3 regions of the Yersinia aldovae 670-83 genome follow, and region 3 is predicted to be linked to each of the others. Evidence: predicted binding sites of a transcription regulator. Region 3 holds the regulator's gene; each other region holds the start of a gene.

Region 1 (10,956 bases), 680 kb from region 3:
ACAAGGCGTGTACCACCATCAACCAGCGGCCCATACTGACGCGCAGAAAGACCGGATCAAATGACTCAATCACCAGCGCACGATAAATAGCCGCTAAAACCAGCATCGACACGGTGGTAATCGCGCCGACCAGCGTCATGGCTTCTCTATCGACCGCCAGAATAGAACCAAACAAAACATGTAGCAGATCCATATTGGAACCGCGCAGCGAAACCAATGTGACCCCTAACGCCAGTGAACCAAGATAAAAACCCGCAAAACTGGCATCTTCCTTTAATAATGTCCGGCGGCTCACCCAACCAGACATCATAGCCACCGCCAAACCAGCAATAAACCCCCCTATCCCCATCGCCACCAGCGACATGCCGGAGATCAAATAGCCGATAGCCGCACCGGGCAATACCGCGTGAGACAAAGCATCGCCTACCAGACTCATTCGTCGCAATAATAAGAAAACCCCAAGTGGCGCTGCACTAAGTGACAATGCCAGACACGCAACCAACGCCCGTCGCATAAAACCGAAGTCAACAAAAGGATCGGTAAGCAAATGAAATACCATCATAAATTGATAACCGCCTGAGATTCGGGCTGACGCAATACTGAGGAAAGGGGACAAGAGGTATGCTGTGATTGATGTAACCGCGCAAGAACCCGGGCCGATTGCTGCCAATCATAGTGTTGGGGCGTTAACCACAATGCCTCTGTAAAATGATCTGCAACCATCGACATATCATGCAACACCGCAATAATAGTGCGGCCTTCAGTATGTAACTGATGGATGACTGCGAGTAAAAGTTGCACCGTCTGGCTGTCAATACCGCTAAAAGGTTCATCCAACAAAATCAATTGCGCCTGCTGTACTAATACGCGCGCGAATAATACCCGTTGCAACTGCCCCCCCGACAGTTCGGCAACAGGTCGGCGTGCCATATCAACCATCCCAACGGTATCCAACGCCTGCTCGATACGTTGTCGTGATAGGTGGCTCAGCCCAGCGAGTAACCCACATTGCGGCCAGCACCCCATCGCCACCACATCTTGCACTACGATCGGAAACTGCTTATCCAATTCAGCCTGTTGAGGAAGATAGGCAATTTGAGGCGATTTCCCGCAAGTGAACGTCATTTTCCCTGAGAGCGCAGGCTGTAACCCGGCCAACGTTTTAAGTAATGTCGATTTACCGGTACCATTGGCACCAATAACCGCAGTCAATGACCCCTTCCTAAAGCAACCCGTTAACGGGGGTGTCAGAGCCTCTCGCTCATAACCCAGTGCAATATTTTCCAGATTTATCATGGTAATACATTCGCCCAAATGATGGCGCACCATAACAGCAGGCACAGTAAAGCGACTCCTGCTACACGCTGCAATGAGGGTAGTGAAAATAGCGTCCAATAAGGCAGAGAATTTAATCGGGTAAGGAAAGCCTGTTTATTCATAGCGAAAATGATTGAACATTAAGTGATACATTATAACATCACATAAGATAACCAAATTCAAGTGGCCCTGAGTATTTGTCAGACTTTAAACATAGCAAACCGTATCGTTACAGCTTGCATGAACGGATGCAAAACCGCCCCTTCTTGACCAAACCCACAATGCCTTCTAGCTTAATAGAGCGAAATGTTAGATTTACTGTTAGTAATAGACTTTAATATGGGAAATCCTATTTATAGGATGTTATTTTATCGAGGAATGATGGCTCAAATAACGCCATGATGGCTTAAATGGCAGCATGTGTTGAAAATCTCATTTATCTTGAGTTTTCTGATTTAAATCATGTAAGTAGTTACTATCGAAAAAAACAGTACATTCTTTTGAGTATTGCCCGGCGAAAATGAATTATTCCCACTATCATAAACGGACAATTAATGAACAATGAAATAGCTGGCGACTTCACTTCAGGTCATTACCCGATCTCATTACTGAAAAATGTTATCCGAAATAATATCCATACAATCGAAGAAAGTTTTGTTTCCGGGTTAATGTATTATTCGGAAGATGCGCACTATACACCGGGTTCATTAGAGATCCTTGAGATTATGCATATCGAAGATAACCGTTATTCAATGACTTACCGATATCAGTGGTATATCTTTAACGCATGTCTGGATATCAATACTGAAGAACTTCTAACGAACGCTGTAACATTTATTGTACATCCCAAAAGAATTCTCTTTGATATAATTAACAACGACAGACCTTCAACCGCAGATGAATTGTAAGATTAAGTAATAAAGTTACGCGGCGAGTGGAGAAATGATTTATATTCATAGTATGGCAAGTTTATTTAGTTTAAAGATAAGCCTCTGCGTTTATACGATTATCAATCTACTCACATTGTGTTATCAACACCGAATTAAGTCTTTACGGAGGGGATGATATGGATGAGTACTCGCCTAAGCGGCATGACATTGCCCAGTTGAAATTTTTATGCGAAAACCTGTATGATGAAGGCATTGCAACCCTTGGCGATAGCCATCATGGCTGGGTAAATGATCCTACATCTGCGGTAAACCTTCAGCTTAATGATTTGATCGAGCATATAGCTTCATTTGTGATGAGTTTTAAAATAAAATACCCAGATGACGGCGATTTGTCAGAGTTAGTGGAAGAATATTTAGACGATACTTATACTCTGTTTAGTAGTTATGGCATCAATGATCCCGAATTGCACCGCTGGCAAAAAACTAAAGAGCGTTTATTCAGACTTTTCTCAGGGGAATACATCTGTACCCTGATGAAAACTTAAGGGATAGTTTCCCTATATTAATTTGTATATCGAGAAGAAAAACCACCATGACAAAAACTGACTACCTGATGCGTTTAAGAAAATGTACGACTATTGATACGCTGGAACGTGTAATTGAAAAAAATAAGTATGAGCTTTCTGATGATGAGTTGGAATTGTTTTACTCTGCTGCGGACCACCGTCTGGCTGAGCTAACAATGAATAAGCTTTATGATAAAATCCCACCTACTGTCTGGCAACATGTGAAATAGTCTGCTTAACGCTGGTTAAGACACACAACGTTGAGCCGATAATCGCTATCGGCTTCAATGAGTTCGGTGGTGAGTAAGTGTTTTAATTTTTGATGACTTATTGATTAAGTGACGGTATTGAAAGCAAATTTCAATCCTGCGTTATTGTGTACCCCGAGTTTAGGTAAAACACCTGAGTCATCAGACTTATGTAAGAGCATTTAAGTAAAGTAGCTAGGAACTTTCCAATTTATTCAATTTTAGTTAATAGCCGATAATTGAAACATATTATTAGTCCGTTATATTTAGCTTACTAAAAACCCACATAGAAACATACTTCATTACATAATAAGAAAAATCCCATTCCCGGTTACAATTTACCGATGCATTAACATATGCCACAACAATGTCTTATCGATAAAATAAAATCCCAGAGGATAAGAATAACGCCCATCGGGTGATATTGATGCAAAGCATGTCAGACAGTTAGCAATACAACAGTTAAACAGGTCAAGGTACCCATCAAATAGATAACAAAAGGAGGTAATAGTAGTGCGAGTGGCACTGAGTGGTTAATAAATGAAGCTACAGAAATGGTGGAGGCCCTGCCAGCTACATCCCGGCACACACCTCGCCTGCTACGGCTGCTTCCTTCCGGATCTGACCGAGTTCACAAGTTAGTGTTGCGGGAGAACCAACAGGGCCTCCATTGACGTTGACGGCCCCTAAACTCTGGAGCGGTGGGCATTATCGACCATGAGCCAGCAAATAGCAAGGCAACACGCGCTGACCGGTGCTTTCTTGTCCAGCCTTCATCAGCTTAGCGCTAAATCTATTTTCCTCAGACACTAAAATCGCCGATGATAGCCTTTATGCAGGTAACGGCTAATGGCAAGTAACAGGAGGCGGTGATGCCATCAAAATACGCTAGCGTGGATCAAAATGGGTCTGACGCCGCCCGGCAAGACACTCCGCCCCATCAGGACAGCTTTCGTCAGCGGGTATTCTATGTGGTTGCGGCTATTCCTCATGGTCAGGTAGCAACTTATGGCGATATTGCGCAACTCATCGGCTCCCCCAGAGCGGCCAGGCAGGTGGGTGGCGTATTGAAACGCTTACCTGAAGGCTCGACGCTGCCTTGGTTCCGGGTGATCAACCGTTATGGTGAAATATCGCTAACCGGCGAAGATTACCTGAGGCAAAAGAAGGCGCTACAGGCCGAAGGAATAGAAATGGATGCGGCTGGCCGGGTTGATTTACCACAGTATCGTTGGAAAAACCGAACAAAATAGCGCCACAGGATAACGAGTAGCCTGCGGTGCTATGTCAGTTTATGCGTGCGGGGGATTACTGTATGGTCGCAGCGCCCAGTGTCGATGCTGCCAGAGGCGTTGTCTCAATTGCGACAGAGGTAACAGGAACCAGCAACAAATTAGCCTGGGTGCCTGCACCACGGTTTATCACTTCCGCAATGGTATCAGTGATAAACAATAGCCGCCCGTTATGGGTAACGGCTGCACTGACGATTATCCGTGCATTTGGCTGAATCTCTGCTGGGTTAAACGGCAAAATGTAATTAAACGGTGCCTGCTTACCCTCAGTGCGCATCGCTTTCTGACTAATCACCCGTGATGGTGCATCAGCCAGTGAAGCATCCGACAGCGTGACGGTCACTACCGCATCGGGTGGTAATGCTACGCGCTCGCGGATATTCACGGTCCCCTTCACCGCCGGTTGTGCAATAGCGGCGTTCGCCGTTGATGAGCCTGCGGGCGCGGGTTCCGCAACATGAGTCCCTTGATGAACACAACCGGCCAAGCTGACCACAACGGCTGCACCACCCACTATCTGCCAGAATTTCATTGGTTGCCAAGGTTTCATAGGTCGCACTCCTTCTTATTATTAAGATGCAGGCTATTGACATAAGCTTGCGTTTAATAAGTGGCTTCAACCACCTAGCAAGCTAATTATAGCACAAAGTGCTATTTATTATCAGTTCATACCCGATTAAGCTATTTATCAGACGATTCCTTATCAGAAAATCAGCAACAAATTTGGCTTTCACCGCAATATATTGACGACTGACCAGCAGATTCAGCACACTGTGTATGAACTCAATTATCAGAGGCCACAACATGAGCCAGCCATTACAAAAACTGCTCGAACTACTCTCTCTGGAAAAGATTGAGGAAGGGATATTCCGTGGCCAAAGTGAAGACTTGGGCTTGCGTCAGGTCTTTGGTGGCCAAGTGGTGGGTCAGGCTATTTATGCAGCCAAGCAGACGGTGCCCGCAGAACGCGATGCCCACTCTTTCCACAGCTATTTTTTGCGCCCCGGCGACAGCAGCAAACCCATAATCTATGATGTAGAAACCCTGCGCGATGGCACCAGTTTTAGCGCCCGTCGGGTCAGCGCGATTCAAAATGGCAAGCCCATCTTCTATATGACGGCCTCATTCCAAAGCCAGGAAGCCGGTTTCGAACACCAAAACACCATGCCGAATGTGCCGCCACCTCAAGGTTTGATGTCTGAAACTGACATTGCCCATAAGTTTGCTCATTTAATTCCTGAAAAAGTGCGGGAAAAATTTATTGGCCATCAGCCCATTGAAATGCGCCCGGTAAAGTTCCACAACCCGCTGCAAGGCGAAGTGGCCGAACCGCATCGCGCTGTCTGGTTCCGTGCTAACGGCACCATGCCAAATGATTTATCGGTTCATCAATATTTACTGGGGTATGCCTCAGATTTCAATTTCCTGCCTACCGCCTTGCAACCTCACGGCATCGGTTTCCTTGAGCCAGGCGTGCAAATTGCCACCATTGACCATTCTATGTGGTTCCACCGGCCATTCCGTTTGGATGATTGGCTGCTTTATGCGGTAGAAAGCACCTCAGCCTCTGGCGCACGCGGCTTTGTTCGCGGGCAGATATACAACCGTAAAGGTGTATTGGTGGCCTCGACAGTGCAGGAAGGGGTTATCCGATTACATCGTTGATACCGGCCAAATAGATAAGGGGCGATCTCTTCATCGCCCCTTTTACTTTCTTATTATTTATTTCCTGACATTTATAACTTACTGATTATAAGCATTTTCGCCGTGGCTATTAACATCCAACCCTTCGCGTTCTTGTTCTTCTGGCACCCTCAGGCCCACAACCAAATCAGCGATTTTGAAGGCAACGAAGGCAACAACACCAGACCAAACCAGACATACACCGACGCTGAATAACTGGACACCGACCTGATGACCCATCGTGACACCCGCAGCATAACCTGTACCGCCCAATGAAGCAGAGGTGAAAACGCCGGTTAAGATACAGCCGATAATCCCACAAACGCCGTGGATACCAAACACATCACAGGTATCATCTACACGCAGCCATTTCTTTAGCAGAACCACGCCCCACAGACCAGCAACACCCCCGACCAAGCCGATAATCAGTGCGCCCCCGACACCCACCGTACCTGCCGCGGGAGTGATCGCAACCAAACCTGCGATACATCCTGAACATGCGCCCAACAATGAAGGCTTGCCGCGTAAAATCCATTCGGCAAATACCCAGGACAAAATAGCCCCGGCAGTGGCGACCACGGTATTTAGGAAGGCAAGTGCCGCAATTTCGTTGGCTGCACTGGCTGAACCGGCATTGAAACCAAACCAGCCAATATACAAAATGGCAGTGCCGGTAAACACCATCGGTAAGTTATGCGGTTTGAATGCTTCTTTGCCGAAACCGGCGCGTTTGCCCAGTAAATAAGCGCCGACCAAGCCCGCAATCGCCGCATTAATGTGTACAACGGTGCCGCCAGCAAAGTCCAGCGCACCATCCATTGCCAGGAAACCGCCGCCCCACACCATATGCGCCATTGGCAGATAGGAGAAGGTGAACCACAGCGCCGCAAAGATTAATACCGCAGAGAAACGAATACGTTCAGCGAATGATCCCACCACCAATGCCACCGTGATACAGGCAAATGACGCCTGAAATACCACATGGATATATTGATAGAAGGTGCCACTCAAGCTGGTCAGGCCAATACCTTTCAGCATTGCCATATCAAAACCACCGAAGAAAGCGTTACCGGCACTAAATGCCAGGCTGTAACCGTAGAGAATCCACAGAACGCACACCAGCGCAAAACTCACCATCACCTGCGTCATCATCGACAACACGTTTTTAGAGCGCAGTAGGCCACCGTAGAACAGGGCAATACCGGGGACAGTCATAAACAAAACTAAAGCGGTACAGATCATCATAAAAGCATTATCTGCTTTATCAGCCACAGCCGGGGCTGCGGCCATTGCCAAAGAAGGCAGCATCGCTACCGTACTCAGGCCCAACATGGATAAAAGTTTTTTCATCATCAACCCATCCCTATTCACTCAATTTGAGCCTACAAATTACAGTGCTGATTCGTCTGTTTCGCCAGTACGGATGCGAATAACACGTTGCAATTCAGCAACGAAAATTTTGCCATCACCAATCTTGCCGGTGTAGGCCGCCTTACTGATCACATCAATCACTTCATCCAATTGGTCGTCGGCAATCGCGACATCAATTTTTACTTTAGGTAAGAAATTGACGCTGTATTCCGCTCCCCGATAGAGTTCTGCATGTCCTTTCTGACGACCAAATCCTTTGACTTCGGTTACGGTCAGCCCCTGAATACCCACAGAGGATAAGGCTTCACGCACATCCTCGAGTTTGAATGGTTTTATCACCACGGTAACCAGCTTCATATTTTCCCCTTCTCGAGTTAAGTCGAATTTATCTCCGCCACCAACACATGCCTGCCACAAAACAAATAAAGCAAAGGCTATGCCACAAATTGAGCAGACCATGATTTAGCGTCGAAATGGCAGATACAGGCAGGTCAAACGGACTGATTCAGAGGAGATATGAGATTAGCGATGGCAGTGAGCAGTTTTTGCGCACCAAAAGAGTGCGATATGCGTCACAAAAGTGCGTGCGCCCTTCGCTGCACAATTGCTCTGCCTGATTAGGGTGCTCCAGTCATCATAGATGTGCATTAATAGAGCGATAGCATCGTAGCCGTAGGGTTATGGGAAAGATGGGGCCATGACCTTCAGCCCCAACGGAATTTTGTTAACCCACCGCGCTTTCAACTTGATCAATTGCGGCCAAGTCTTCACTGACTAACTGCAATTGGTACATCTGATAATAGCGCCCATGAGCAGCCAGCAATGCCTGATGCTTACCTTGTTCAACCGCGACACCGCGATGCAACACCAAAATAGTATCAGCATCGACAATGGTTGAAAGGCGATGGGCGATGACCACCAGCGTGGTATTTTGGCGAATCAACTGCAACGCTCGCTGTATCGCCTGCTCGGTGCCAGAGTCAATATTAGCGGTTGCTTCGTCGAGGATCAGGATTTGCGGCGTCTGCACCAACACCCGCGCCATCGCCAGCAACTGCTTTTGCCCCACAGACAACGTATTGCCTTGCTCACCCAGCAAACTGTGCAAACCGTCAGGTAAGGCGCGAACTAACGGTGCCAATTGCACCGTTTCAAGTGCATCCCACACTTGCTGCTCACTGATATCACGCCCCAGCGTCACATTGGCAAAAAACGAGTCAGCCAATACCACTGGGTCCTGCTGCACCATAGCCACCCCATGACGCAGAGTTTGGTGAGATAACCCCGACAACGACCGCCCATCGAGCAATATCTCACCATGCACGACCGGATAATAACCCATCAGCAGGTTAGCTAACGTACTCTTGCCACTGCCGGTATGCCCCACCAACGCGATAAAACCGCGTGAGGGCACATCAAGAGAGATGTTTTGCAGCACCATCTTGTCGCTACGATACGCAAAACTGACATTATTAACCTGAATACGGCCACTGGTCAGAGGGCGATCATCGGTGCCATAACCCTGTTGAGCGCGATCCATCAGGTCAAAAATGCGTTCGCCCGCAACCACGGCTTGCTGCAAGACTGATTGCTGTGAAGTCAATTCAATTAATGGTTCATTCAGGCGGCCAAGGTAATTAATGAAGGCATACAGGACACCAACCCCAACCGAACCTTCCGAGCTGAAGCCAAATAACAGCAATAAACCACATAACACCAGTGCTGAAAATAGGCTTAATAATGGGCGTAATAAAAAGCCCTCCAGCCGCAGTGTCTGCATACGCGCAACGTAGTGGGCGCGACTGGCTGATGCCATCCGTTCGCCAAATCGGGCCTGTTGGCGGAATTGCTGAATGACGCTCATCCCATTGATGACTTCATTAAAACCGTCGTTAATATCAGCCAGATAAGCCCTTACACGGCGCACGATCGGCGTACTGTAGCGCTGATAAATCGCCATAACCACCAGCACTGCCGGGAAGATACAAATAGAAATCAGCGCCATGCGCCAATCCAAACTGAACATCGCCACCAGCATCGCACCAATTAATGCCGCACTTTTCAATACCGTCGACACCACCATGACATACAAATCTTTGATAACTTCGGTATCGTTGGTTACACGGGAAATCAATTGCCCTACCGGTTGAGTATCAAACGCGCTGAGTGGTTGACGCAAAGCGGCATCCATCACTTCAATTCGCAGGCGTTGCACCACACCAACGGCCGCGCGATTAAACAACAATGCTTGAAAATAGTGCAATGCTGCCGCCAACAGTTGCAGCAACAGATAAGCGAATGCCAAACCACTAACCAACCCTAGCGGAAGAGTGCCTTTTGCCACCACATGGTCAATGAAATAGCTGATAAGCAGCGGGCCACTGACTTCTGCGGCCGCCGCTATCCACAACATCAATACCGCCAACCCCAACGGCTTACGGTATGCGGAACCATAGGAAAGCAGGCGTTTTAGTGTCGGCCAAAGTTGCTGAACCTTACTCATCTGCTGGCACCTCTGGCTCACCCTCGTCCAGTGCGGCCTCTAATTGCTGATAACGGTACATCTCCCGGTACCAACCGGATTGATTGACCAATAAGTTATGTGCTCCGCGCTGCACCACCGTGCCATGCTGCATCACCAGAATTTCGCTGGCCTCGGTCAACGCGGAGAGACGATGCGCGCTGATAATCACCGTGCGATACTCTCCCCACTCACGCAGGTTTTTCAGAATTTGATATTCGGTCTGGCCATCAACGGCGGAAAGAGCATCATCAAGAATGAGGATTTCGGTCTCTAACAGCAGTGCTCTGGCAATAGAAATACGCTGTTTCTGCCCACCAGAGAGCATCACGCCACGCTCACCAACCTCGGTGTCATAACCTTGGGGCAGACGCAAAATATCCTCATGCACACTGGCTAAACGAGCGGCCCGCTCAATCTGCGCTGGTGTGGCGTCAGGTTTACCCAAAGCAATATTACCAGCAACAGTATCGGAGAACAGGAAAGGGGTCTGACTGACCACCGATAAACGGCCACGCCAATCATTTAAACGCAGATCCGCCAGCGGATGCCCTTGATAACAAATGGCACCATCATCTACATCAAATTGCCGCTGAATCAGTGCCAATAAGGTACTTTTACCTGAACCAGTTGGCCCGCACAGCCCCAGCATTTGGCCTGGAACCAATTTCAGCGCCACATCATGTAATGCCGGTTGTTCAGTGGCAGGATAATGAAAATGGCGAATATTTACCGTTAATGTGCCGCGCCCGTCAGATAATTCGATATCACCGTCTTTAACCACCGGCGCTTCTTCGAGCAAACTGCGAATGCGACTATAGGCGGCACTCCCGCGTTCCACGATATTAAACATCCAGGCCAATGCCAGCATCGGCCAGATCATCAGCCCCAGATACATCACAAAACTGGTTAATTGCCCCAAGGTAATACTGTGGTTAACCACCATCCAACTACCGCCGCCAATGGCTAATAAATTGGCAACACCGATAGCAATATAAATAGTCGGATCAAAACGGGCATCAATACGTGCCACATACATATTTCTGGCACCGGCCTCTGATGCCACCT
Region 2 (10,956 bases), 450 kb from region 3:
CCTTTACGCTCGCCCATAGCTTGCATTACTGCGCCCTGGTGCTGCTCTTCGATATCCAAAGTTACGCTTTCAAACGGTTCTTGATTGCGACCGTCAATAACACGGTTGATAACTTTAGGGCGAGATACAGCCAGTTCGAAACCTTCGCGACGCATGTTTTCGATCAGAACCGACAGGTGAAGTTCACCACGGCCAGATACGCGGAATGCATCAGCATCTTCAGTTTCTTCAACACGCAGTGCTACGTTATGGATCAACTCTTTGTTCAGGCGGTCAAGGATCTGACGTGAAGTCACATACTTACCTTCTTTACCACAGAACGGAGAGGTGTTAACGCAGAAATACATGGTTACAGTTGGTTCATCAACAGACAGTGCTGGCAATGCTTCAACAGCATTAACGTCGCAGATAGTGTCAGAGATGTTCAACTCGCCCAGACCGGTGATAGCCACGATGTCGCCAGCTTCAGCCATAGTCGCTTCGATACGCTCCAGACCCATGTGGCCCAGCACTTTAGCGACTTTACCGTTGCGGGTCTTGCCTTCGCTATCGATAACGGTCACTTGTTGGTTAGGTTTCACAACACCACGTTTGATACGGCCAATGCCGATTACGCCTACGTAGTTGTTGTAATCCAACTGGGAGATTTGCATCTGCAACGGACCAGAGCTGTCTACGTCTGGCGCAGGAACATGGTCGACAATTGCTTGATACAGCGGGGTCATGTCTGCCGACATATCATTGTGATCTTCACCCGCAATACCCATCAATGCAGATGCGTAAATGATAGGGAAGTCCAGTTGTTCGTCGGTTGCATCCAGGTTTACGAACAGGTCAAACACCTGATCCACAACCCAATCAGGACGCGCGCCCGGACGGTCAACTTTGTTGATAACCACGATAGGTTTCAGACCATGAGCAAAGGCTTTCTTGGTCACGAAACGGGTCTGCGGCATCGGGCCATCCATTGCGTCGACGACCAGCAGCACAGAGTCAACCATAGACATTACACGCTCAACCTCACCACCGAAATCGGCGTGTCCTGGGGTATCCACGATGTTGATGCGGTAGTCTTTCCAGTTAATGGCGGTATTTTTCGCGAGGATGGTTATCCCACGCTCTTTCTCCAAATCGTTGGAGTCCATTACACGTTCAGTTGCTTCAGCACGTTCACCGAACGTACCAGATTGTTGTAGCAACTTATCGACCAGGGTAGTTTTCCCATGGTCAACGTGCGCAATAATGGCGATGTTACGCAGATTCTCGATCACAGCTTTTTTGCCTCAGGCATTTAGAAATAGCGCGCTATTGTACACGTATTAAGCGAGGGACTAAACAAGATCACAAACTTCTCTTATAAACAACCTGACGGCGGTGTGTTTGTGATCCCTTTCACGGTGCAAAAACAGCCTCTTGGCCCACTTTTGCACCAATACAGTGCCCAACGGCGCAAATGAAGCACCAAAATAGTGCAATATAACTATCCTGGTGCATACTGAATATCAGCAGACCCCCATGATATGGCATAAATGGGGGGTTTGAAAAGTTGGCATAGATTTCGCAATGTATTTTAGCATGAATAACGCCCATGAAAAATCAGCATGAGCGTTAGCTTGAATAAAAAGATAACCGAACACCCTAACGATAATCGTTCCACGACGACTATGACAAATCCAGGAGATATAAGTATGTCCGCTGAACATGTTTTGACGATGCTGAACGAGCATGAAGTGAAATTTGTTGATTTGCGCTTTACCGATACCAAAGGGAAAGAACAGCACATCACTATTCCTGCTCATCAGGTCAACGCTGACTTCTTTGAAGAAGGCAAAATGTTTGATGGCTCCTCGATTGGTGGCTGGAAAGGCATTAACGAGTCCGACATGGTACTGATGCCAGACGCCAGCACCACGGTTATGGACCCGTTCTTCGAAGATGCGACCCTGATTATCCGTTGTGATATTCTGGAGCCAGGCACCATGCAGGGTTATGACCGCGACCCGCGTTCTATCTCCAAGCGCGCCGAAGACTTCCTGAAATCATCCGGTATCGCAGATACCGTGCTGTTCGGGCCAGAACCAGAATTCTTCCTGTTTGACGATGTTCGTTTTGGTAGCAGCATCCGTGGCTCCCACGTCTCTATCGATGATATCGAAGGCGCATGGAACTCCAGCACCAAATACGAAGGCGGCAATAAAGGCCACCGTCCCGCAGTGAAAGGCGGCTACTTCCCGGTTCCTCCGGTCGATTCTTCACAGGACTTGCGTTCTACCATGTGTCTGACCATGGAAGAAATGGGCCTGGTCGTCGAAGCGCATCACCACGAAGTGGCAACCGCCGGTCAGAACGAAGTGGCTACTCGCTTCAATACCATGACCAAAAAAGCCGATGAAATTCAGATTTACAAATATGTAGTGCACAACGTGGCACACGCATTCGGTAAAACGGCGACTTTCATGCCAAAACCGATGTTTGGCGATAACGGTTCAGGTATGCACTGCCATATGTCTTTGTCCAAAAATGGCACTAACTTGTTCGCCGGCGATAAATACGCTGGCCTGTCTGAAATGGCACTGTTCTACATCGGTGGCATCATCAAACATGCTAAAGCAATCAATGCCTTAGCCAACCCAACCACCAACTCCTACAAGCGTTTGGTCCCAGGTTATGAAGCACCGGTCATGCTGGCTTATTCTGCCCGTAACCGTTCCGCTTCTATCCGTATCCCTGTGGTTTCCAGCCCGAAAGCGCGTCGTATTGAAGCGCGCTTCCCAGACCCTGCGGCTAACCCATACCTGTGCTTCGCCGCACTGCTGATGGCTGGCCTTGATGGCATCATCAACAAGATTCACCCAGGTGATGCGATGGACAAAAACCTGTATGACTTGCCACCGGAAGAAGAAGCTGAAATTCCAAAAGTTGCAGGTTCACTGGACGAAGCAATGGCTGCGTTGAACGAAGATCGCGAGTTCCTGACCCGTGGTGGCGTGTTCACCGACGACGCTATCGATGCTTATATCGAACTGCGTAAAGAAGAGATGGACCGCGTTCGTATGACTCCGCACCCAGTTGAGTTCGAACTGTACTACAGCGTTTAATTGTATTTTACCCAATAGATTTCAAGGTGTAGGAAGGCGGTAAGCGCTGACCCGCAGGGTGAGTAAAAGCAGCCAACACACCTACAACTTGAAAGATGACGGGTTGTTGCCGTGGAAACTTTTGGCCCATCTCCGGATGGGCTTTTTTCCCCATATTTCGTTTTCGTCATCATTCCTCTGGCTCAGTTACAACTGAACCGATTAGGATATGCCCACAAGTATGTGCCCTAAATAATTCAAGTAAAAAGGGTATAATTGCACCAAACATGTGCAGGAGTCTGCGTAATGGCAACAGGCACGCTGCCCGATGCTGGGCAGATACTTAATTCTCTCATCAATAGTATTCTTCTATTAGATGATGATTTGGCTATACATTATGCCAATCCCGCTGCGCAGCAACTTCTGGCGCAAAGTTCCCGTAAACTTTTTGGTACACCACTGCCCGATTTATTAGGTTATTTTTCCCTCAATATCGACTTAATGCGGGAAAGCCTGATTGCGGGGCAAGGTTTTACCGATAATGAAGTGACATTAGTCGTTGATGGTCGCGCACATATTCTCTCTCTGACGGCGCAGTCACTGCCGGAGGGGTTTGTGCTGATGGAAATGGCACCGATGGATAATCAACGCCGATTAAGCCAAGAGCAGTTGCAACATGCTCAGCAAGTTGCCGCGCGTGACTTGGTGCGAGGGCTGGCTCATGAGATTAAAAACCCGCTTGGCGGCCTGCGTGGTGCGGCACAATTATTGTCAAAAGCACTGCCTGATCCGGCATTGCTGGAATATACCAAAGTGATCATCGAGCAAGCCGATCGCCTGCGGAATCTGGTTGATCGCCTGTTAGGGCCACAGCGCCCCGGCCAGCATGTTACGCAAAGTATTCATCAGGTGGCGGAGCGGGTTTGTCAGTTAGTCTCGCTGGAAAAACCAGATAACGTGATATTAATCCGTGATTACGACCCCAGCCTACCAGAGCTGGCGCACGACCCCGACCAAATTGAACAAGTGCTGCTCAATATCACCCGCAATGCATTACAGGCTCTGGGTGACGCTGGCGGCACCATTACACTGCGTACCCGTACTGCTTTTCAGATAACACTGCACGGTCTGCGCTACCGTTTGAGCGCCCGCATCGATATTGAAGATAACGGCCCTGGTGTACCGACGCAATTACAAGATACCGTGTTCTATCCGATGGTCAGTGGTCGCGAAGGTGGCACCGGCCTTGGCCTGTCGATTGCCCGCAGTCTTATCGATCAGCATTCGGGTAAAATTGAATTTAACAGTTGGCCAGGACACACCGAATTCTCGGTCTACCTGCCTATTCGCCAGTGAGGTTTCTATGCAACGAGGGATAGTCTGGATCGTCGATGACGATAGCTCCATCCGCTGGGTGCTTGAACGCGCACTGACTGGAGCGGGCCTGAACTGTACAACATTCGACAGTGGTAATCAGGTGTTGGATGCACTGGCGACGCAAACGCCGGATGTATTGTTATCCGATATTCGTATGCCTGGCATGGATGGATTAGCCCTGCTCAAGCAGATCAAACAGCGCCATCCGATGCTCCCGGTCATCATAATGACCGCCCATTCTGATTTGGATGCTGCGGTCAGCGCCTATCAACAAGGGGCGTTTGATTATCTGCCTAAACCTTTTGATATTGACGAAGCGGTCGCGCTGGTTGAGCGGGCTATCAGTCATTATCAGGAACAACAGCAACCGGCACGCACACAACCGGCCAGCGGCCCAACTGCGGATATCATCGGCGAAGCACCGGCAATGCAGGATGTATTCCGCATCATTGGCCGCTTGTCGCGCTCCTCTATCAGCGTGCTGATTAACGGCGAATCAGGCACGGGTAAAGAGTTGGTCGCACATGCCTTACATCGCCATAGCCCGCGAACCAAAGCGCCGTTTATCGCGCTGAATATGGCGGCGATTCCAAAAGATTTGATTGAATCTGAGCTGTTCGGCCATGAAAAAGGGGCGTTTACCGGTGCCAATCAGGTGCGTCAGGGCCGCTTTGAACAAGCTGACGGCGGCACACTGTTTTTGGATGAAATCGGCGATATGCCGCTAGATGTACAAACCCGGCTGTTGCGTGTACTGGCTGATGGGCAGTTTTATCGGGTTGGCGGTTATGCGCCAGTCAAGGTGGATGTGCGCATCATTGCCGCTACCCACCAGAATCTGGAGCTTCGGGTTCAGGAGGGGAAATTCCGCGAGGATTTATTCCATCGTCTGAATGTGATTCGGGTGCATTTGCCGCCACTGCGTGAACGCCGTGAAGATATTCCGCGTCTGGCGCGTTACTTCTTGCAAGTGGCCGCCAAAGAGCTGGGGGTGGAGGCCAAAATCCTGCATCCTGACACTGAAGTCGCACTCACCCGCCTGCCCTGGCAGGGTAACGTGCGCCAGTTGGAAAATACCTGCCGCTGGCTAACCGTGATGGCCGCCGGTCAGGAAGTGCTGGTGCAGGATCTGCCTTCCGAACTGTTTGAAACCAGTGCCCCAGAGGTTGCTGGCCAACGCACACCAGACAGTTGGGCCACACTGTTGGCACAATGGGCGGATCACGCATTACGGTCGGGTCACCAGGATTTGTTGTCTGAAGCCCAGCCAGAGATGGAGCGCACGCTGCTAACCACCGCATTACGCCATACTCAGGGCCATAAGCAGGAAGCTGCGCGCTTGTTAGGTTGGGGCCGGAACACGTTGACACGAAAGCTAAAAGAGTTGGGAATGGAGTAATTCTGACATTAGAATTCCCCTCACGGCAATTATCACCACTGAGGGGAGCATTATCAGATCACGCGGGAAAATTGCTGCTTACGCGCCTGCTTACGTAAATAGATATCAAAACACATACAAATATTACGAATGAGTAAGCGCCCACGCGGTGTCACCCGAATGCCCTTATCATCCCGCACCACCAGCCCGTCTTGTTCGAATGGCGCTAACAGCGCAAAATCTTCAACAAAATAGTCTGCGAAACGAATGCCATACTGCTGTTCAACCGGCTGATAACTGATTTGGAAATTACAAATCAGCGTTTTAATCACGTCACGGCGCAGGCAATCATCTTCGGTCATCGCCAGGCCACGCCACAACGCATTGCCACGTTGTTCCACGCAGGTATAGTAGGTTTTCAGATCTTTTTCATTCTGCGCGTAACTGTCACCCAACATACTGATAGCAGAAACACCTAAACCGAGCAGATCGCTCTCGCCCTGCGTGGTATAGCCTTGGAAATTACGGTGTAATTTCCCTTCCCGCTGGGCAACAGCTAGCTCATCATCTGGCCGAGCGAAGTGATCCATCCCGATAAACTGATAGCCGGATTCGGTTAAGAAGCTGATGGTGTGCTGCAAAATATCCAGCCGCTGTTCGGCGCTCGGCAGATCCGCATCTTTAATTTTACGTTGAGCGGCAAACAAACTTGGCAAATGGGCGTAATTAAACACGCTCAGGCGATCAGGATTTAACTCGGCTACCCGCTTTAGGGTAAAAGCAAAGCTCTCTGGCGTCTGCTTTGGCAACCCATAAATCAAATCAATATTAGTTGAATTAAAGCCAAGGGCTTTGGCGCGCGCAATTAAGGCGAAGATAAAGTCTTCATCCTGCTCGCGATTCACCAAGCGCTGGACCTCTTTATTGAAATCCTGCACTCCCATGCTCAGGCGGTTAAACCCTTCAGCACGTAGATGATCCAGCACATCCAGCTCAATTTCACGCGGATCGACCTCAATTGACTGCTCCGCACCGGGCAGAAAATCAAAGTTCTCACGCAGCAGATTCATCAAATGAGTAATTTGTGTTTTATTCAGATAGGTGGGCGTACCGCCACCCCAGTGCATCTGGCTGACCTGACGCCCGACAAATAATGCCGCACGCTGACGGATCTCTTTTTCCAGAACCGCCAGATATTCATCTGCTTTATGTTGCTGACGCGTCACCAGCTTATTACAGCCACAGAAGTAGCAAAGCTTATGGCAAAACGGGATATGCACATACAGCGACAATGGCCGCTGCGGGTAGCGCTTCACCGCCTGCTGAAAAGCGGTTTCGTTGTAATTTTCACTAAATTCAAGGGCTGTTGGATACGAAGTGTAACGCGGCCCTGAATAATTATACTTTTGAATCAGGGACAGATCCCAAACTATCGCGTTTTCAGACATAGCGTGCTCAGACATACTCATTCCTTCCGATTTTTTCGCCTACCCGGCCGGTGAAAGGGCAGAAGTTTTCGTTGTCTGGCCGCAGTAGCACCGCGCAACCGTGATTTCCGTTGCGACAGCCGCCATAGTTTACCCAATAACCACACTAGATAACATGTAAGTAGTAAGGCTATTATCGGGATCACCCAATCCATAACTTAGAATGCGTCTTTTGGATTACCGCGTTTCAGTAACTGTAAGATATCTTCCTGTTTCTCTTCTGGCTTTTCGTCGTCTTCATCGTCGCCCAACTCAATACCCAATTTCTCCATCAGGGTATCAATACGATCCAATGTCGAATCAACATACGCCTGATCTTCTTTGCTCAAGACTTCGTCATTATCAAGCTTATCCAGCAATGCATCCAGACGCTCATCGTTTTCTAGCTTGGACAACTCTTCTTCCGGTGTCAGACGTGGCTTGGCTTCAACTTTAGCTACCGGCTTAGGGGTTGGCTTAGCTTTAACCTTACTCTCAACCACCAGTGGTACAGGCACTTTACTACCAATACGTGGATCTTTTTCTTGAGTCTGGTTCTGGCCCTTCTTATTACTCTCATCGACGTTAGTTCTGGCACCTGAGCGATTACCACTGTGTTTCTTCTGACGTTTACGCTCACGGGCTTCAATATCAAGCTCTACACGGGTCTTTTTAATACGCTTTGGTGTCGCGGTACCTTTCTTCGGGGCCGCAATATTGGCGTGTGGTGCTTTGTTTGGCTGCTTCATAACCTGTGCTCTTAAATGGGTAAATGAGTGTGGGATCGGATTTAGTATATACCTGTCATCTTTCAAGTTGCAGATGTGTTGGCGATACCTCTACGAGGTCGCCACAAGCAGCGTTCAAATCTCTGCTCCTGGCAGGATTTTTCTCTCGCTTGCCGCCGTTCTGCATCTTGAAATTTTTTGAGTATAGGATTGGGCCGGAATCTAGCAGAAAGAAGAGAAAGAAAAAAGGCGGCAGATTAACCTGTCGCCTTTTTTCGCACCTTCTGCGGAAGGATATCCTTACAGCGCACTCCCTGCACTTACGTAACATCCTGGTTTCTCCCTCCTGCAATACGTCATCCTTGCCATCCCTCCTACCCTGAAGGCGATTCGCACAGCACTCCGACCGTTGTCCCTGACTCATCGTAATCCATCACGCTTCTTAAGCATAAGCCCCTCATCCTAAGTGATAGCGCTCCTTGCCAGCACATCCCGCACTGATAGCAACCTGCATATCATGTTGTTTTTATTTAAAAAATAAAACAAAAAACAACAATAAGGGTTAATAATAACAACTAAATTATATAAAGCTTTCCTTAACAATTATTCAATAATAGGACATTCCTTTGCTCTACAATGACCGCCAACTCACAAAACTGTAATTTGACGTAGAAAAGCCATCAAAAATTCGCGAAAAGATAAACCCCCTTTTTTGACCCTGATGCAGTTATAATCGCCGGATGTAAGCTATCTCTCACGGAGACGACAAATTTTGACTATCAGAAACTATAACTATCACATGACCCACTTCGTCATCAGTGCTCCGGACATCCGTCATTTGCCACGCGATGAAGGTATTGAGGTGGCATTCGCTGGCCGTTCAAACGCCGGTAAATCTAGCGCACTCAATACGTTAACTAACCAGAAAGGTCTGGCCAGAACCAGTAAGACACCTGGCCGTACTCAGCTGATCAACTTATTTGAAGTGGTTGATGGTATCCGTCTGGTCGACTTACCAGGATACGGTTATGCCGAAGTTCCGGAAGAGATGAAACTCAAGTGGCAGCGTGCCTTGGGTGAGTATCTGCAAAAGCGTAACTGCCTGAAAGGTCTGGTTGTGTTGATGGATATTCGCCATCCGCTGAAAGATTTAGACCAGCAGATGATTACCTGGGCGGTCGCTGTTGGCACGCCGGTTCTTCTCTTACTGACCAAAGCCGATAAGCTGGCCTCTGGTGCCCGCAAGGCACAATTGAACATGGTGCGAGAAGCCATTATTCCCTTTATGGGCGATATTCAGGTGGAAGCATTCTCATCACCGAAAAAGATTGGTGTCGATAAATTGCGAGAAAAACTGGATACCTGGTTTAGCGAGATCCCACCGGAAGTCATGGCTGATGAGCATGACGACGAAGGCGAGTAGTTCATTGTAATCAGCAGCCCGCAAGGGCTGTCTCACGCATATCTTGCCCGCAAAAGCCCAATAAAAAACGCCCCAGTCAATAAATGACTGGGGCGGCTAATATATAGCCAAATCCGATTACGTGAAGTAAAAGGTTTGAAAGATAGAACATCTTACCTCTGTACCCTACGTCTGTAACTTTACATCATTTTTTCGCAGGGCAAAAGAATTTTTTGTTGTATAGTTACACTACTTGTCACGATTCAGCGCCCACCTTCCCACCAATATCGCGTCAAAATGTAGCTTAATTACATAAAATGCTTTAATAATCACCACTTACCCATACAACTAGTGAGCTTGATCCCAGTTGGTACCAACGCCAACATCTACCTTCAATGGCACCGCCAATTGCATACTCTGCTCCATCAAATCACGGATTTTCTGTTCAGCGCTTTCCACCACACTTTCATGAACTTCAAATACCAGTTCATCGTGTACCTGCATGATAACCCGCACCAACGGCTCCGGTTCCTGTTGTAACCAGGCATCGACTGCAATCATCGCTCGCTTGATAATATCAGCAGCCGTCCCTTGCATCGGGGCATTTATCGCTTCGCGCTCAGCGGCTTTGCGGCGGTTAGCATTTCGTGAGTGAATATCAGGCAGATAGAGGCGGCGACCATCCAGGGTGGTGACATAACCCTGCTCAGCAGCTTGCTTGCGCGTGCGCTCCATATATTCCAGCACCCCCGGATAGCGTTCAAAGTAGAGATCCATATAGCGCTGTGCTTCGCCACGCGGGATATTCAACTGCCGCGCCAAACCAAATGCACTCATGCCATAAATTAGGCCAAAGTTAATCGCTTTAGCACTGCGACGCTGTTCGTTGGTCACACTCTCTAACGGCATCCCGAAGACTTCAGCCGCAGTTGCGCGGTGGATATCCTTGCCAGCGGCAAATGCCGCCAATAACCCTTTATCCTGCGACAGGTGCGCCATGATACGCAGTTCAATCTGCGAATAGTCAGCCGCCATAATGCGATAACCTTTGGGCGCAATAAAAGCCTGACGAATACGACGCCCTTCTTCATTACGTACAGGAATATTTTGCAGGTTAGGATCTCGGGAAGATAAACGCCCGGTAGCAGTAACTGCCTGATGATACGAGGTATGGACTCGCCCTGAAACCGGGTTAATCATCAGCGGTAGCTTGTCGGTATAGGTACTTTTCAGTTTAGCCAAACCGCGATATTCAAGAATCACTTTCGGTAAAGGGTAATCCAGCGCCAGCTCAGCCAGCACTTCTTCGTTGGTTGAAGCCGCACCACCTGGGGTTTTTTTCAAAATAGGCAGTTTTTGTTTTTCATACAAAATGACCTGTAACTGCTTTGGCGAGGCGAGATTGAATGGCTCTTCAGCCAATTCATGAGCTTGCTTTTCTAACTCATCCAGGCGGATAGTCAGCTCTTTTGAATGTGCAGCCAATATATTCTGGTCAATCAATACACCAGTTCGCTCGATACGCGAC
Region 3 (10,956 bases):
TTTTCGCTCTCCTGTGTGACCCGTTATACTTCAAGCTGCATGTGCGTTGGCGGCTTTCGCTCACCCCAGCCGCTGACTTGTGTAAGCTCCTGGGGATTTGCTCAGTTGCCGCCTTCCTGCAACTCGAATTATTTAGGGTATATATTTTAATTAGTGATAATGCTTAATTTGGCTCCGATCAGCAGACAAAAAAAAGCCCCTCAATGAGGGGCTTTACGAGATCGGTTTAGCAACGGGAGAAAGAATGGCAATTGGCTGCCTGCTAGCAGTCTATTTTGTCGACCGTCGATCGGGTCATTTTCAACAAAACGACGATGTTTAGCAAAATTCAAGCGGCTTTTCATCATTTCTCCCGGCAAATTGTGGCGAATTATACTCGCGTGGGATTTCTCTGCAAGAGGGAAAAGCCGTATTTTTTATGATTAGCAAACGATTACTAATGGGAGTTAGTTCGAATTTGCTTTCAGTGAATCATGAACTGAAACCTCAGTCCTCATCAAACCCGGAATTAAACAACTCAATCACTGCCGCCAGCGCCTGAATCTCATCAGGGCCGGTGGCTTCAACTTCAATCTGACGACCTTTGGCAGAATCTAGCATCAGCAGTGCAATCACACTGCTGGCTTCAGCCTCGGTACCACTGTCATTGCGTAACATTACTTCTGCATCAAAACTTTGGACCAGCTCAAACAGTTTCATGGCTGGCCGGGCGTGCATCCCCAGCTTGTTTTTGATCTCAACAGTTTGTTTGACGGTCATTGTTTACGCTTTTCCAGAGTTCGGTGGCGTGATTGGACATTTTTACCGCGAGCGCGGAAATAATCTGCTAATTGCTCAGCAACATAGACCGAACGGTGCTTACCGCCGGTACAACCAATGGCAACCGTCAGATAACTGCGGTTATTGGTCTCCAGCATCGGCAGCCACTGTTCCAGATAGCTGCGGGTCTGATAAACAAAGTTATGCACTTCAGTATGGCGATCGAGGAAGGAGATTACCGGTTTATCCAAGCCTGTCATCGGACGTAATTTGGGGTCCCAGTGTGGGTTTGGCAGGAAACGAACATCGAAGACATAATCGGCATCAATAGGAATACCGTGTTTAAAGCCAAAGGACTCAAACACCATCGTCAGCTCGCGCTCACGTTTACCCAACAGGCGGGTACGCAGCATTTCGGCCAGCTCATGTACTGACATTTCCGAGGTATCAATAACCAGATCAGCCCGTGAGCGCAGAGGCTCCAGCAGGATACTTTCTTCATCGATAGCACTTTCTAATGACAGATTCTTAGCCGACAACGGATGCAAACGACGAGTATCACTGTAGCGGCGAATCAGGGTATTACGGTCAGCATCCAAAAATAGCAACTGTGGTGAGAAGCTGTCCGGCAGTTGAGTCATCGCGAGTTCAAATACCTCAGGAGATTCCGGCATATTGCGCACGTCTATGCTCACCGCGGCCGAGATATTCCTCCCGGCAAGTGTATTCGCCAATTGTGGCAGCAGAACCACGGGCAAGTTATCGACACAATAAAAGCCCATATCTTCCAAGGCACGCAAAGCAACAGACTTCCCTGAACCGGAACGGCCGCTGACAATCATCAGCACCATGTGAGTGACTCCCCTTGGTATCTCATTGGCGTTTATCGCCACAATTAGGAACCTGCATTCTGGCTATAAGAGCCGGACATAGCGAACAAAACAGACGCTATTTGCCAAGTTACGCTGTTTCTGACGGCACTTCTGTCATTATCTGATAAAGCTCTTCATCACTTTGCGCTGCACGTAAACGCCGACACACTGTTTTATCAGCTAATCTCTTGGCCACTAAAGACAAAGTGTGTAAATGAGTTTTACATTGATCTGCCGGAACCAACAAGGCAAATAATAGATCAACCGGTTGGTTATCAATAGCATCGAAGGCTATTGGTTGTTCCAGACGGATAAATACACCCACTGCACGCAGTGTATCTTCTTCCAACTTGCCGTGAGGTATCGCGATACCGTTACCAATACCGGTACTGCCCATGCGTTCGCGTGTTAGTACCGCATCGAAAACGACCTGTGATGGTAGGTTTAGCTGCCTGGCCGCTAACTCGCTGATAATTTCCAAAGCCCGTTTTTTACTGGTGCAATGTACGGCGCTTTTGGTGCACTCGATATTTAATACCGAGCTTAATTGCAATGCTGGATCGTTGATCATCTCATCTTTCACTTAAACGCTGTTTTACACCTGAAACCGGTGGTGGAGATATTTCCTACTACCGGTTCAGGCTAAGTAGCGAGTGTAAACCTTGGTTGGTGAATAATAGCCGCAAAGATTCTTAATGCTGTTTCAATTTATCTTTATGTTTGTTCAACTGGCGGGCCAGTTTATCAACCAAAATATCAATTGCGGCATACATATCTTCTTGGTCCGAGCTAGCGTGCAACTCGCCTCCATTCACATGCACCGTTGCTTCTGCAATTTGTTTTACTTTTTCGACACTTAAAACCACATACACCTGGTTAATGCGATCAAAATATTGCTCAAGTTTGGCAAATTTTGTGGTAACAAACTCGCGTAATGCTTCGGTTATTTCTACATGATGACCGGTAATGTTGAGCTGCATAGTGTCTTCCTTCTCAGTTCAGGTCAAACCAACTGTTTACGCTGATTTGACGGCGGGATGGATAACGACTCTCGGTACTTCGCAACAGTGCGCCGCGCCACCATAATGCCTTGTTCACATAACAGTGTGGTGAGCTTGCTGTCACTCAGTGGTTTGGCTGGGTTTTCTGCCGCAACCAATTTTTTCACCAGTGCACGAATAGCAGTGGAAGAGGCTTCGCCCCCGCTATCGGTATTGACGTGACTGGAGAAGAAATATTTCAGCTCGAAAATCCCCCGAGGACTGTGCAGGAATTTCTGCGTGGTCACGCGGGAGATCGTCGATTCATGCATATCTACGGCTTGGGCAATATCAGCCAGCACCATAGGTTTCATAAATTCTGCCCCATTTTCAAAGAATGCGACCTGTTGCTCAACAATGCAACGCGCCACTTTGAGTAGCGTTTCATTACGGCTTTCAAGGCTTTTTATCAGCCATTTCGCTTCTTGTAGATTGCTACGGATAAACTGCCCGTCGCTATCATTGCGCGTACTGCTGCCCATCGCCGCATACTGTTGATTAATCTTCAGACGGGGAATGCTATCGGCATTCAGTTCGACCACCCACTGGCCTTTGTCTTTGTGTACCAGCACATCGGGGATGACATATTCAGACTCCCCGGTATTGATAGATTGGCCAGGACGCGGGTCCAACGACTGGATCAAGGCGATCGCTTCTTTCAGTGTATCTTCTTTTAGCCGACTTAAACGGATCATCGTGCGGAAATCATGGTTGCCTAGCAAATCCAGATATTCGCTAATGACCAGGCGTGCTTCAGCCAGATAGGGGGTGTCTTTGGCATATTGCGATAACTGTACCAGCAGGCATTCACGCAGATTTCTGGCGGCAACACCAATGGGATCAAAGTGTTGGATTCGCTTGAGTACCGCTTCGACTTCATCTAGTGCGACATTTTCATCGCCCATGCTTTCTAAGATGTCTTCCAGCGGGACGGTGAGATAGCCCGTCTCATCCACGGCATCGACGATAGAGGTTGCGATGGCGGCATCGGTATCAGAGAACGGCGTCAAATCCACTTGCCACATCAGATAATCTTGCAGCGTTTGGGTAGTTTCCCCCTGATAGACCGGTAATTCGTCCTCGCTGTAATCATTGCCCATACCTGATGGCGTTCCTGCGGTGTAAATTTCATCCCAGGTGGCATCAAGCGGCAACTCTTCCGGCATATCTTTTTGTTCCAGCGCCTCGCGGGTATCAAGCGATTCACTGTCTACGACTTCTTTGGCATCAATCTCTTCGTGAAGATCAGTTTGCTCAAGCAGGGGGTTACTCTCCAACGCTAATTGAATCTCCTGCTGGAGTTCAAGCGTAGAAAGTTGCAACAAGCGAATGGCCTGTTGAAGCTGCGGAGTCATCGCCAGTTGTTGGCTGAACTTGAGTTGCAAACCTTGCTTCATAATGCGGTATTAATTTTCCTTTATGGATGACAAGCGTCTTACCCAGTTAATCGTGCGGTTAGAGGCGGAACTCTTCACCGAGATAAACACGCTTAACTTGTTCGTCAGCCAAAATTTCCTGTGGTGTACCGTGAGCGATTAAGTGCCCCTGGCTTACAATATAAGCCCGCTCACAAACGTCCAGCGTTTCACGCACGTTATGGTCGGTAATCAGAACGCCAAGGCCACTGTCGCGCAGATGTTCAATAATTTTCTTGATATCGATAACAGAAATCGGGTCAACCCCAGCAAACGGCTCATCCAGTAGAATGAATTTAGGATTTGCAGCCAGTGCGCGGGCGATTTCAACCCTGCGACGTTCACCACCGGAGAGTGATTGGCCCAGGCTGTCACGTAAATGAGTAATATGGAACTCTTCCATTAATTCATCAGCCCGTTCCTGACGCTGTTCAGTTGACAGGTCTTTACGGATTTCCAGCACCGCCATCAGATTGTTAAAAACACTCAGGCGACGAAAGATAGAAGCCTCTTGTGGCAAATAGCCAATACCACGGCGTGCACGTTCATGCAGAGGCAACAGGCTGATATCTTCGTCATCAATCACAATACGCCCGGCGTCACGCTGGACAATGCCGACGACCATATAAAAAGTGGTGGTTTTACCCGCGCCGTTCGGCCCAAGCAGGCCCACAATCTCACCGGACTTCACGTTCAGGCTGACGTCTTCGACTACTTTACGGCCTTTGTACGCCTTAGCCAGCTTTTCTGCGATTAATGTTGCCATAAATGATTACTTACTCTTCTTTTGGCCTGACGCTGCTGGCCCTTTGTCTTGTAATTGGGACGGTAACAGTACCGTTGTCACGCGATTGCCTTTATCACTGAAGGCTTCCATCTGCTGTTTTTTCACCAGATAAGTGATGCGGTCGCCTTTGATATTACTATCAAGTTGCTCCAGGTAGGCATTACCGGTCAAGACGACAAAATCATTAGCGACTTCGTAACGCAATTTCTGCCCGTGCCCCTTGACCGGCTTACCGCTGTCCTGCATCTGGTAGAAAGTCACTGGATTACCATAGCCTTCGATGACCATTTTGCTCTGATCACCGCCAGGGCGGGTAACAACCACTTTATCAGCCTTAATCTCAATGGTACCTTGCCTGATAATCACGTTGTCGGTGAAGGTGACGGTATTCGCCGCCATATCTAACGCTTGTTTGACTGAGTCAACGTTAACCGGTTGATCGGTATCGCCGGTTAACGCCAGAGCAGGCAGGCTTGCGGCCAAAAGTGAGCTGGCAAGCAAAAGATGACGAATTTTATTTTTGGATTTCATAAGAGGTTTTAACCTTTTCAATCAGCTCGGCGGTTTTATCCCGCAAGTTCCCACGCATTTTCATGCCGTTAGATGTAAATCCAACACCAAAGAGGGTAACTTCATCGTCTGAGGATACATCCTGAGTGATCAAATTAACCTGGGCGTTATCGGTTTTAATTTTTTGTAACTGTGCGTCCGGGGTCAGGCTATCAACTTCAACATGACCATACAAATAGAGCATTTTATCATCGGTCAACTTGGCGCGATCAGCCCGCACAGTCCAGGTCGCAACCGCATTATCACCAAACAGAGTCATAACCGGTTTGGTAAACCAGGTTAATTCCTGAACACTGAAGTTCTGAACGTCTTCCGCCACCAATTTGTAATTTAATTGCCCGACTGGATTAAAAACCACGGTCACAGTATGTTGGCTCTGCGAAGACGGCTCAGTGTCATCCGTCACTTTTGGGATGCTCTGCTGATTAAAACCGGACATATTCCAGCCAATTAGTGCCAAAGCAACCAGTGCCAGAAATATTGTTATCCAGCGTCTTGTTGTACTCATATCGACAATCCTTTGGCACCGTCAAGCTTATCTTGAGCCAATAATATTAAATCACAGACTTCACGTACCGCACCGCGCCCGCCATTAATCTGTGTGACGTAGTGCGCTTTTGGCAGCAGCAATGGGTGAGCATCAGCTACGGCGACCGATAACCCAACACGGGCCATTACCGGCCAATCGATCAGGTCATCACCAATATAAGCCACTTGTTCAGGCTCACATCGTAATGCCGCTAATAATTCATTATAGGCGATCAGCTTATCAGATTGCCCTTGATAAAGGTGGGTAATGCCCAATGTGTTAGCGCGGTCTTCCAATAATTTGGCCTGGCGACCAGTAATAATCGCCACTTCAATACCTGAGGTTATCAGGCAGCGGATGCCATAGCCATCACGTACGTTGAATGCTTTCAGCTCTTCGCCCTGATTACCCATATAAATCAGGCCATCGGACATCACGCCATCAACATCACAAATCAGCAGGCGAATTTTCGCCGCGCGCTGCATCACGCTGCTTGCGACTGGCCCATAGCATGTGTCCAGATAAGGGGTGCTCATAATTTACCTTTTATTAAACTACACCGGCTCTCAGCATGTCGTGCATATGCACCACACCCAGCAATTGATCGCCATCGGCCACTAACAATGCGGTAATATGGCGTGACTCCATCAGATTGAGAGCATCCACCGCCAGCATGGTTGGCCGCACCCGGATACCTCCGCCGGTCATGACATCCGCAATTTTCGCGTTATTCAGATCAATTCCCATATCAAATACTCGCCGCAAGTCGCCGTCGGTAAAGATACCTTTAATCATCATCAAATCGTCACAGATTACGGTTAAACCCAGATTTTTCCGAGTAATTTCCAGTAGGGCATCTCGTAATGAAGCATCAGGGCTGATGTGAGGAATATCTGCACCGGTGTGCATAATATCGCTGATCCGTAACAGCAATTTGCGGCCCAGCGCGCCGCCGGGGTGAGAAAGGGCAAAATCTTCCTGAGTGAAACCACGCGCTTGCAACAACGCGACCGCCAGCGCATCGCCCATCACCAGCGTCGCGGTGGTGCTGGTGGTAGGGGCTAAACCTAGCGGACAGGCTTCTTGTGGCACTTTAATGCACAAATGGATGTCAGCGGCTTTACCCATCGTGCTTTCAGGGTTATTGCTCATGCAGATAAGCGGGATTCTCTGGCGCTTAAGCACCGGAATCAACGCGAGAATTTCGTTGGATTCCCCTGAATTGGAGATGGCTAACACAATATCCTGGCGTGTCACCATGCCAAGGTCACCGTGGCTGGCCTCGCCCGGATGAACAAAGAATGCAGGCGTGCCTGTGCTGGCAAAAGTGGCGGCAATTTTGCAACCAATATGCCCAGATTTGCCCATCCCCATTACCACGACTTTGCCATGACAGTTAAATATCGTCTCACAGGCTTTGGCGAAATCGTCATTAATGTATTGATCGAGTTGTGCCAACCCTTCGCGCTCAATGTGTAATACCTGTTTACCCGCCTGCTGGAAATTCACTCCTCGCTGTAAATCAAGATCCGGCTGTAAATCAAAAGTAGACATATTTGGTTCCTGTATACGGCATTGTTTATGTTATGCCGCACTGAATGGAGCGAAAAACAGCACCGCAAGATAAGCGATAAACCCACATAATAACAGAGTGCCAGCCATACGGTTGATTCGATGTTTGCGCCCCAGACACAATAGCGTGAATACCACGCTGACGCCGAGCATCACCCAATAATCACGCTGGAAAGCCTCGGGATTGATTTCTCCCGGTGATAGCAGAGCGGGTACACCGAGAACAATCACGATATTAAAAATATTTGAGCCGATGATATTGCCGACAGCCATATCATCTTCCCCTTTCAGCGCCCCGGCGATAAACGTCGCCAATTCTGGCAGGCTGGTGCCGATAGCGATGACCGTCAGGCCAATAACCAACTCACTGACTCCCGCGACTCTGGCAATCACTGTGGCATTATCGATAATCATTTTGGCTGACAGGGGTAAAATAATGAAGGCCAGAACCAGCCACAATAATGCGACGGTATTGCTACTATCCTGAGGTAATTCAGCTAATTGCTCACGGGTCAGGATATCATTGCCCTGAGCGTGTGCCAGCCGCGCGATTTTTAGTATTAAAATGATAAATATCGCCGCTGCCAGCAGCAAGACAACGCCATCTCCCCGGCTCAGATGATTATCAGCCAGCAGAAAACCACACAATACCGTGACGACCAACATCAACGGCAGTTCGCGCCGCAGGATCTCTGAGCGTACCGTCAGCGGGCGGATAAGGGCCGCGCCCCCCACAATCAGCAACAGATTGGTAATATTCGACCCCAGCACATTCCCCACCGCCATATCGGTTTGGTCGTTCAGGGCCGCTGTCACTGAAACAATCAACTCCGGCAGTGACGTACCGATACCGACGATAGTCATCCCAATAATTAATGGGGGGATGCCGAAAGAACGGGATAATACCGCAGCGCTATAGACTAATCGATCAGCGCCATACACTAATAAAACCAATCCAATGATTAATAGTGTTATTGCAAGAAACATGCAGAGTCCTTTATTGGGTATACCCTGTGTCCTTGAAGTTACAGGGGATCGTTCGCTTGTCGCCTTCCTGCAACGCCAATGACTTTGGATATATAATCTTGATCCGTTGGTAGCAGTTTTCGCTGTTGGTACATGTGAGCCGTCAGGCAACAATGACTGAAAATACACTTTTTTTACTTTCCCTCTAATTTTGACTGTGAGAACCAGAAAAGTAAAACTTATGGCAACTTTGGCGACAAAAAAGCGTCAATAAATTGCCAAAATACTTCCAATTGCGCTCATTGCTGCTATTTGATGTAGCATTGGTGTCAAAATGAGTCATAAATGGCCTTAAGGGACGAATAATAATGAACCAACTGGCGTCGAATTTGATAGAAATTCGCGGGATGAGTTTTACCCGTGGAGAGCGCCCTATATTCACTGATATCAATATGACGGTTCCACGCGGCAAGGTGACTGCGATTATGGGGCCTTCCGGGATTGGTAAAACCACATTGTTACGCCTAATTGGTGGACAATTGACACCTGATACCGGTGAAATCTGGTTCGATGGTGATAATATTCCAGCGCTTTCGCGTCAGCGTTTGTATGATGTGCGTAAGAAAATGAGCATGTTGTTTCAATCGGGGGCACTGTTTACTGATTTAACCGTATTTGAGAATGTGGCTTTCCCATTACGCGAACACAGTCATTTGCCGGAAGAGTTGCTACACAGCACCGTCATGATGAAGCTGGAAGCTGTCGGTTTGCGCGGCGCTGCTAACTTGATGCCAGCCGAGCTTTCCGGTGGTATGGCGCGGCGTGCTGCATTGGCGCGGGCGATTGCTCTTGATCCTGAACTGATTATGTTTGATGAGCCTTTTGTCGGGCAGGATCCGATTACGATGGGTGTACTGGTAAAATTGATTGATGAGCTGAATCATGCGCTGGGAGTCACTTGTGTGGTGGTCTCCCATGATGTGCCTGAGGTGCTTAGTATTGCTGATTATGCCTATATCGTTGCTGATCAACATGTTATCGCCGAAGGGACGCCTGAGCAGTTACAAACGAATGGTGACACGCGGGTGCGCCAGTTTCTTGATGGCATTGCCGATGGGCCGGTACCTTTCCGTTTCCCAGCCGGGGATTATAAAACTGAGCTGCTTTACACCAAGTAATTGGCGTTGCAGGACGGCCGCAAGCTAGCACGCGTGCAGGTTCAAATACGAAAGGTATAGGCTGATGGAGTATTCATGTTAGTACAGGCGTTAGCGTCTTTAGGGCGCAGAGGCATTAATGTCTGCGTATCCTTTGGTCGCGCAGGTTTAATGCTGTTCAATGCCCTTATCGGGCGGCCCGAACCGCGAAAACAGTGGCCATTGCTCGTAAAACAGCTGTATAGCGTTGGAGTGCAATCGTTACTGATTATTGTGGTTTCTGGCCTGTTTATCGGCATGGTTTTGGGGTTACAGGGCTTTTTGATCCTCACGACCTACAGTGCTGAGGCCAGTCTTGGCATGATGGTCTCCTTATCGCTGTTGCGTGAACTGGGGCCTGTGGTGACCGCACTGCTGTTTGCCGGCCGCGCCGGTTCCGCGCTGACCGCGGAAATCGGTTTGATGAAGGCTACCGAGCAGATTTCCAGCCTGGAAATGATGGCTATCGACCCCCTGCGGCGGGTGGTTGCACCCCGCTTCTGGGCGGGGCTTATCAGTATGCCACTGTTGACCGCTATTTTTGTGGCCGTCGGTATTTGGGGCGGTTCAGTGGTCGGTGTTGATTGGAAGGGAATTGATGCGGGTTTCTTCTGGTCAGCGATGCAAAATGCCGTCGAGTGGCGGACAGATTTACTGAATTGCCTGATTAAGAGTCTGGTATTTGCGATTACCGTGACCTGGATTGCGCTGTTCAATGGTTATGATGCGATCCCAACGTCTGAAGGGATTAGCCGGGCAACGACCCGTACCGTGGTGCATTCATCACTGGCGGTATTGGGATTAGATTTTGTGCTGACAGCACTGATGTTTGGGAATTGAGTCGATGCAAACGAAGAAAAGTGAAGTCTGGGTAGGGGTGTTTATACTGATAGCTATTCTGGCTGTGGTATTTCTCTGCCTGAAAGTTGCGGATATCAAGTCAGTAGGCAATCAACCGACGTACCGCATTTATGCAAATTTTGACAATATCGGCGGGTTGAAAACCAATTCACCCGTCAAAATTGGCGGCGTGGTCGTAGGCCGGGTGGCGGAAATTACGCTGGATACCAAAAACTATACGCCGCGTGTTGCGATGGATATTCAGCAACGTTACAACCATATCCCGGACACCAGCTCACTGGCTGTACGCACTTCGGGTTTATTGGGCGAACAATTTCTGGCATTGAGTGTGGGTTTTGAAGATCCTGAAATGGGGACCGGTATCGTGAAAGATGGTGGCATAATTCAAG

What was found. The regulator sigma-54, encoded in region 3, starts transcription at its own class of promoters, with help from an activator protein. The targets are predictions, from matches to a motif close to GTTGGCACANNTTTCGCTNT.
Region 1: a site for sigma-54 is predicted at 7,792-7,811, ahead of glnK (P-II family nitrogen regulator). Genes of this name have one in related genera too.
Region 2: a site for sigma-54 is predicted at 1,546-1,565, ahead of glnA (glutamate--ammonia ligase). Genes of this name have one in related genera too.

The regions. Positions count from the first base shown of each region.
Region 1 covers NZ_CP009781.1:1,512,086-1,523,041, forward strand. Annotated here, with positions in the region: gene AT01_RS07050 (metal ABC transporter permease) at 1-562, opposite strand, end outside; gene AT01_RS07055 (metal ABC transporter ATP-binding protein) at 559-1,296, opposite strand; gene AT01_RS07060 (hypothetical protein) at 1,872-2,225, shown strand; gene tomB (Hha toxicity modulator TomB) at 2,384-2,752, shown strand; gene ymoA (expression modulating protein YmoA) at 2,800-3,003, shown strand; RNA gene ffs (signal recognition particle sRNA small type) at 3,586-3,682, opposite strand; gene AT01_RS07075 (MGMT family protein) at 3,894-4,274, shown strand; gene AT01_RS07080 (YbaY family lipoprotein) at 4,330-4,863, opposite strand; gene tesB (acyl-CoA thioesterase II) at 5,118-5,978, shown strand; gene amtB (ammonium transporter AmtB) at 6,057-7,346, opposite strand; gene glnK (P-II family nitrogen regulator) at 7,386-7,724, opposite strand; gene AT01_RS07100 (SmdB family multidrug efflux ABC transporter permease/ATP-binding protein) at 8,092-9,870, opposite strand; gene AT01_RS07105 (SmdA family multidrug ABC transporter permease/ATP-binding protein) at 9,863-10,956, opposite strand, start outside.
Region 2 covers NZ_CP009781.1:2,646,343-2,657,298, forward strand. Annotated here, with positions in the region: gene typA (ribosome-dependent GTPase TypA) at 1-1,271, opposite strand, end outside; gene glnA (glutamate--ammonia ligase) at 1,689-3,098, shown strand; gene glnL (nitrogen regulation protein NR(II)) at 3,384-4,433, shown strand; gene glnG (nitrogen regulation protein NR(I)) at 4,441-5,853, shown strand; gene hemN (oxygen-independent coproporphyrinogen III oxidase) at 5,907-7,280, opposite strand; gene yihI (Der GTPase-activating protein YihI) at 7,478-8,047, opposite strand; gene yihA (ribosome biogenesis GTP-binding protein YihA/YsxC) at 8,799-9,449, shown strand; gene polA (DNA polymerase I) at 9,777-10,956, opposite strand, start outside.
Region 3 covers NZ_CP009781.1:2,195,392-2,206,347, reverse strand. Annotated here, with positions in the region: gene pyrB (aspartate carbamoyltransferase) at 1-1, opposite strand, end outside; gene npr (PTS phosphocarrier protein NPr) at 487-759, opposite strand; gene rapZ (RNase adapter RapZ) at 756-1,610, opposite strand; gene ptsN (PTS IIA-like nitrogen regulatory protein PtsN) at 1,720-2,202, opposite strand; gene hpf (ribosome hibernation promoting factor) at 2,324-2,611, opposite strand; gene rpoN (RNA polymerase factor sigma-54) at 2,635-4,068, opposite strand; gene lptB (LPS export ABC transporter ATP-binding protein) at 4,127-4,852, opposite strand; gene lptA (lipopolysaccharide ABC transporter substrate-binding protein LptA) at 4,859-5,404, opposite strand; gene lptC (LPS export ABC transporter periplasmic protein LptC) at 5,388-5,951, opposite strand; gene kdsC (3-deoxy-manno-octulosonate-8-phosphatase KdsC) at 5,948-6,508, opposite strand; gene kdsD (arabinose-5-phosphate isomerase KdsD) at 6,522-7,526, opposite strand; gene AT01_RS10015 (calcium/sodium antiporter) at 7,557-8,531, opposite strand; gene mlaF (phospholipid ABC transporter ATP-binding protein MlaF) at 8,879-9,688, shown strand; gene mlaE (lipid asymmetry maintenance ABC transporter permease subunit MlaE) at 9,764-10,546, shown strand; gene mlaD (outer membrane lipid asymmetry maintenance protein MlaD) at 10,551-10,956, shown strand, end outside.